DNA from 2 places in the Marinobacter sp. MBR-105 genome. Region 1 is predicted to be linked to the other one. Evidence: predicted binding sites of a transcription regulator. Region 1 holds the regulator's gene; the other holds the start of a gene.

The links. The regulator FliA, encoded in region 1, starts transcription of late flagellar genes. The targets are predictions, from matches to a motif close to CTAAAGTTTNNNNNNNNNNNGCCGNTAA.
Region 2: a site for FliA is predicted at 1,714-1,741, ahead of ACSSVV_RS13685 (methyl-accepting chemotaxis protein). Genes of this name have one in related genera too.

What each region holds. Positions count from the first base shown of each region.
Region 1 covers NZ_JBRJHG010000001.1:546,094-549,368, forward strand. Annotated here, with positions in the region: gene ACSSVV_RS02630 (protein phosphatase CheZ) at 1-271, opposite strand, end outside; gene cheY (chemotaxis response regulator CheY) at 293-676, opposite strand; gene ACSSVV_RS02640 (RNA polymerase sigma factor FliA) at 837-1,580, opposite strand; gene ACSSVV_RS02645 (MinD/ParA family protein) at 1,613-2,425, opposite strand; gene flhF (flagellar biosynthesis protein FlhF) at 2,499-3,275, opposite strand, start outside.
Region 2 covers NZ_JBRJHG010000011.1:84,705-87,979, forward strand. Annotated here, with positions in the region: gene ACSSVV_RS13685 (methyl-accepting chemotaxis protein) at 1-1,556, opposite strand, end outside; gene ACSSVV_RS13690 (CHAD domain-containing protein) at 1,789-3,126, shown strand; gene ACSSVV_RS13695 (cation diffusion facilitator family transporter) at 3,049-3,275, opposite strand, start outside.

The DNA of each region.
Region 1 (3,275 bases):
AAGCGTCGCTCATCTTCGACAGCACTTCTTTCTGCTCGGCATTACGCGGGTCTATCTGGAAGTTCCGGATTGCCTCATGGAGGCTGCGGGTCAGTCGCCCCACTTCCCGATACAGACTCTGATCGCGAACCTCGCTCAGTTCATTGATCAGGGTCATCGCCTTGGCATAATTCCCGGCGTTTACATTCTCGGCCAGGTCGGAGGCCTGCTTTTGAAGCTTCTCCGCCACCTCCGGATCAAGGCCCTGATGGTTCTGTTTGGTATCACTCATGGCGAGCCATCCGACCTCTGGTTACTGGATTCGTTCGAAGATTTTCTCGATCTTTTCCTTCAGCACGGCTGCCGTGAAAGGCTTGACCACATACCCGTTCACCCCGGCCTGAGCCGCAGCCACGATCTGGTCCCGCTTAGCCTCTGCCGTTACCATCAGAACCGGCAGGTTCTTCAGGTTTTCATCAGCACGGACAGCCTTCAGAAGGTCAAAGCCCGACATGCCGGGCATGTTCCAGTCAGTCACCAGGAAGTCATACTTGCCGCTTCGGAGCATGGGCAACGCGGTGTTGCCATCGTCTGCTTCATCCGTATTGGTGAAGCCGAGATCTCGCAGCAGGTTTTTGATGATGCGTCGCATTGTGGAGAAGTCATCCACAATGAGAATTTTCATGTTCTTGTCCAATGGGACCTCCAGTCAGTAACACCCGGAATTCATTCAGCCTTTTGGAAGTCTAGCAGGCTGCTACCTTAAGCGCTTATTGTGTGGTGTTTGCGCACGTTGTAAAGCATCGTTTACCAAAAGCTACACAGCTTGCTGAGAGAGAAACACAGCACCTGGCCGATCAGTCGTTGTCACCATCCCGCCACTCGGCCAGCCGGCTGCGAAGTCGCAACGCCGCCTGGCTGTGAATCTGGCTTACCCGACTCTCACTGACCCCAAGTACCGCGCCGATTTCCTTGAGGTTGAGCTCTTCCTGGTAGTACAGGCTCAACACCAGCTTTTCGCGCTCAGGCAATTGCTCGATGGCGTCCGCCAGACTGCGCTGGAAAGCGCCGGAAGCAATACCGTCCAGTGGATTCTCACTGGCCTCTGGTTCTTCTATCGGCAGCTCGCCGGATTCATTGAGCTCATCAAGGCTAAAAAGTCGACCGCTGTTAGCGTCGGCCAGTGAGGCGTGATATTCGTCCAGACCAATGCCGAGCTCTTCGGCCACTTCAGCATCCTGGGCCTCGCGCCCGGTACGATCTTCCACTTGTTTGATGGCACTGGCGATTCGCCGGGCATTACGATGCACTGAGCGGGGCACCCAGTCGCCTTTGCGGATTTCGTCCACCATGGCGCCACGGATGCGAATGCCGGCATAGGTTTCAAAGGTGGCGCCCTTGCCTGAAGAGTAGCGCTGCGCAGCCTCCAGCAGGCCAATCATACCGGCCTGCATAAGGTCTTCGAGCTGCACCGATGCGGGCAGTCGGGCCATGAGATGAAGGGCGATTTTCTTGACCAGCGGCGCATGCTCTTCAATCAGGGCTGAAGGGCTCCTGGCGCCGGCCTGATGGTAAATTCCCAGATTTTTCGCCAATGTCATGTATCCGGTTTTCTTGTAGGACTGGATTCAGATCAGACTTCGACGAGCCGCTCCACGAAGAACTCGAGATGCCCCCTGGGAGAGGACGGCAAAGGCCAACTGTCCACTTTTTCGGCCAGAGCCCGGATAGCCAGCGAGGCTTTCGCCCTCGGATAGGCATCCAATACCGCTTTCTGTCTTTGGACGGCTTTCTTGACGGCCTCGTCGTAAGGCACGATACCTACATATTGTAGTGCCACATCCAGAAAACGCTCGGTGACCCGGGTCAGTTTTTCAAACAGATGGCGGCCTTCCTGCTCATTGCGGACCTGGTTTGCCAGGATACGGAAGCGGTTGGTGCCATAATCCCGGTTCATCAGTTTGATCAGCGCGTAGGCATCGGTAATGGAAGTAGGTTCGTCGCAGACCACCAGCAGAAGTTCCTGCGAGGCCCTGAGGAAGCTGACCACCGATTCAGAAATACCTGCGGCGGTATCCACAATCAGGACGTCAATCTGGTCGCCCAGCTCACTGAAAGCGTTGATCAGGCCGGCATGTTCCATGGCGCTGAGTTGGGTCATACGCTGGGTGCCGGAGGAAGCCGGTACAATCTTGATACCGCCAGGGCCATTCACCAGCACGTCTTTCAGATCACAATCGCCGCTGAGTACGTCTTGAAGATTTCGATTGGCGGTAATGCCGAGCAACACATCGATGTTGGCGAGCCCGAGATCCGCGTCCAGCAAGACAACCCGGCGCCCCTTCTGGGCCAGGGCGATACCGAGATTGACCGAAACATTGCTCTTGCCGACACCGCCCTTGCCGCCGGAAACCGCAATCACCTGAACCGGATGTGGTCTGCTCATACTGTTATCAGTCTCTTACTACGTTCTTGTACGGGCACGCGTGCCGGTGTTTTATTCTGGTCGCCAACGAGGCTCAGGCACCTTCGGCGACTGTCTGTGCGCTCTGCACGGCCTTAAGCCGTTCTACGCCCAGGCGCACTAACGGAATGGCCTCCGCCCTCTGGAGATCTTCCGGTATCTTCTGGCCATCGGTGTACCAGGCCACCGGTAAGCTGGTCTCCATAACGAACCCGAGCGCTTCGCCCAGGGTCAGGGCCTCATCAATCTTGGTCATGATGCAGCCTGCAAGGCTTGCCATCTTATAGCAATGCCACACGGATTTCATGATACGTGGCTGACTGGTGGCGGAGACCACCAGATGTGTACGGATATTGTGATCGCTGCGAGCCAACTCCGCCAGTTGTTCCTGGTAACCGCGGTCGGCACTGGTCAGGCCGGCAGTGTCAATCAGCACCAGGTGTCGATCCGATAACTCATCAAGAATGTCATCCAGGGAATGGCTCTCATCCACCACACGCACGGGCACATTCAGGATGCGGCCGAACACGAAGAGCTGTTCATGAGCGGCCACACGATAGCGGTCGGTGGTCACCAGTGCCAACGAATCCGGACCATGCTCAAGGACGTAGCGGGCCGCCAGCTTGCCAATGGTGGTGGTTTTGCCAGACCCGGTTGGCCCGACCAGGGCATAGATACCGCCGGCATCAAGCCAGTCTTCGCGACCGGTACGAACGCCGGTCGCCAGCATTTTCAGTGACTGCTTCCAGCCGTCCTCCAGACGCCCGGCCCGGTGCCGACGGGACAGAGAGCCGGCCAGCTCCGCGCCCAAACCGAACTCCTGCAGGCGCTC
Region 2 (3,275 bases), on a different contig from region 1:
ACCACGTTCTGATTGATCTCTTCTGCCACCTGGCTCTGCTGTTCAGCGGCCGTCGCAATCTGAGTCACCTGATCGTGGATCTGGGTCACTGACGTCACGATGGTGTTCAGTGCACTGGTGGCATGATTGATGCGTTCAACCGTCGCCTCCGAGCTCTTGCGGGAGTTGTTCATACGTTCCACCGAAGCCTTGGACTCCGCCACAAAGCCATCAATCATTTCCCGGATCTGATCAGCCGATTCCGCTGACCGCTTGGCCAGCTGGCGCACTTCGTCGGCAACCACCGAGAAACCGCGACCGTGCTCGCCGGCCCGGGCTGCCTCAATGGCAGCGTTCAGGGCCAGCAGGTTGGTCTGCTCAGTAACCGCGTGAATCACATCCAGCACCTGCTGAATATCGTTCGACTTCTCGGCCAGGGCATTGATGCTGCGAGCGGTGTCTTCCATTTCCTGGGACAGCTGATTGACCGCCCCCTGAGCGCTATTAATGGTCTCGCCACCCTCTTTGGCCATGCGGTCCGCATCGGAAGCTGCGCCTTCCACCTCATTGGCATTGCCGGAGATTTGCTGAATCGTTGCCGCCATTTCGTTGATGGCCGAAGCAATCTGGTCGGTTTCCGAACCCTGCTCCTGAACCGACTGGCGGGTTTCATTCGCCACCCGGCTGAGTTCTTCAGCCGCCGAAGCCACCTGGTCGGTGGTAGAGCCGACCTCACGGATGGTGTCCTGAATCTTGATGACGAAGTGGTTGAAGCGGCGGCCCAGAACGGCCAGCTCATCTTTACCATCTTCCGGCAGGCGCTGGCGCAGGTCGCCCTCACCGTCGGCAATCTCCCGCATCATGTCGCTGACCTTGTTCAGCGGCGCAGTCACGGTGCGGCCAATGACCAACCCGATTACCAACGAAATCACCACCACCACAATGGTCAGCAGTAAAATGAAGCCCATAGCAGACGTCATGGTTGCATCGATTTCTTGCCGGGCAGCGGCCACCGCTCTCTGAACATCGGTTACATACACGCCGGAACCTATCATCCAGTCCCAGCCCGGAATGATAGTGGAGTAGGAGACTTTCGGTTCCACCTGGCCGGTAGCAGGGTTGGTCCACTCATAAGGCATGAAGCCATCGTCACCTGTCGCGTCAAACAACCCGCGAACCAGCTTTTGGGTGTTCGGATTGGTAGTCGGGCCTTCCTTGGAGGGGTCCGGTGCATAGGCGAGATTGAACAGACTGCGATCGTAGGCGAAGACATAGTTGTTCTGACCGAACTTGATTGACCGCAACCGCTCTCGCGCCTCTTCCTGCGCCTCCTGCTCCGAAAAACCGGGAGTGGACTTGGCCTCAAGCACCACGGATTTCGCGGTTTCAACCAGATTTTTCAAACCTTCCTTGCGCGCTTCCAACAGTTCCTGCTCGAGGCGTTGCAACTCTGCCTCTCCATTGGCCCGGATCTGGTTCGCCGTAATCCATGCAACTGTTCCAGCCGTAATCAGTACAGGCACCAATACACCAATCAGAAGCCGTGTTCTGATGGTCAGGTTGCTCATGAAGGTCATGGTCTTCGCTCCGGGGTCATTTCTTGTAATCCTTTGATTATGCACAAACGCAACCCGCACTCCGTTGCAGTTTGTTAAAAGCTGTATACCAAACGCAGGTCAGGAACAGGTTTTTATGTAAACAAGCCCGTCATATCAGTGTCATACGTCTAAATACGTATCGGCCGTCATGTAAACGACTTGAGGCTGTGTCAGACTAAGGTCTGAACATTCAGCTCATGAGCAAGCATGCATGAAACGGCTTTTTCTTATCCGCCACGCCAAATCGAGCTGGAACGACGACAGCCTCTGCGACCAGGAACGCCCACTGAATGACAGAGGCCAAAGCCAGCTTGCGCCGCTCGCGCGGGCAATGAAATGCCTGGGCGCGCTGTCCGGTGCCATTTATGCAAGCCCCGCTGTGCGAGCCCAGCAAACGCTGGCAGGTGCACTCAGCGTCAACGACCAGCCGGCCCATGTCCGCACCGAAAACGAGCTTTACACCTTCGACTTCCGGCGTCTATTACGCTGGCTGCAGAATCTGGATAACGCTCAGAACCGCATCACCCTCATCGGCCACAACCCGGCATTACTCGAACTGGCCGCCTTTCTGGTACCCCAGGCTCCGTTCGAATTGCCAACCGCCAGTATCCTGGAGATCCGGCTGCCGGTAAGGCACTGGAAGAAAGTGGACAAAAACAAGGGTGCACTGGAAACCTTCCTGACGCCTCGTGATTTCAGTTACAACGAATTCCGGCGCAAGAACCGAAAAGCCAGTCCCGACGCCACTGATCTGGACCAGAACACGCTCCCGGAGGTTTTACAGCAGCTGAACAACCAGTTGGAACTTCTGACCCCTGGGGTGATGCTGGGGCTGGATGACGAATTCCTGCACCAATACCGCATTGCCCTTCGCCGCAGTCGGGCCATTGCCGAACCCCTGGCCGAGATTACCGGCGATCGCCAACTACAGGAGCATATCCGAGAACTGAAGCGACATGCCCGGGCCACCAGCGCCCTGCGGGATCTGCACGTATTTCTTCAGGATATCCCCGAGCTGTGCCACGACAACCCACAACTCTGCACCACGCTGACCGACTGGGCGCGGCTCAGGGCATCTAAAGCACAGCGCAAACTGGCCAAACGCCTTGGCCAGAAACGCTACCAGCAAAGCCTGTCGCGCTGGCAAGACTATATTGAGTCCAAATCTTTTCATAAGCTGGCTGCAAACCTGCGGAAAAAAGACATCCAGGCCGCGACAAACCGCCGCCTGAAGCAGTTCAACCGAAAAACCGCAGAACTGCTGCACACCGCTCCGGATGAAGCCCTGCACCAGCTGCGCAAGAACCTCAAGCGTATCCGCTATCTTCTGGAACTGGATGCCCGGTACAGCAAGCCATTCCGGAAAGAGCTACGCCAGCGACAGGATCTGTACGGCCGTTTCCAGGATCTGCATGTCCAGATCGAGCTGACCCGACGATTCCTCGCCGACCATCCGGAGTGCGACGGGGTGTCACTGACTGGCAAACTTGAGCAAGAGAAAGCCAATACCCGCAGGCAAATACTGGCTATGGGTGGACTGAACGTCTGAGGCCTCAAGAAGAAGGTTCGGGCCGAGCTTGGCCACCCGGACCTGTTCCGGATTCAGGCCCAGGTCTTCCAGGGTCTCATGGATGTCGTCCAGTGCATCGTCTTTCGGTGCCGCCAGCAACAGCTCCCGAACTGACTCCAGAACCATCT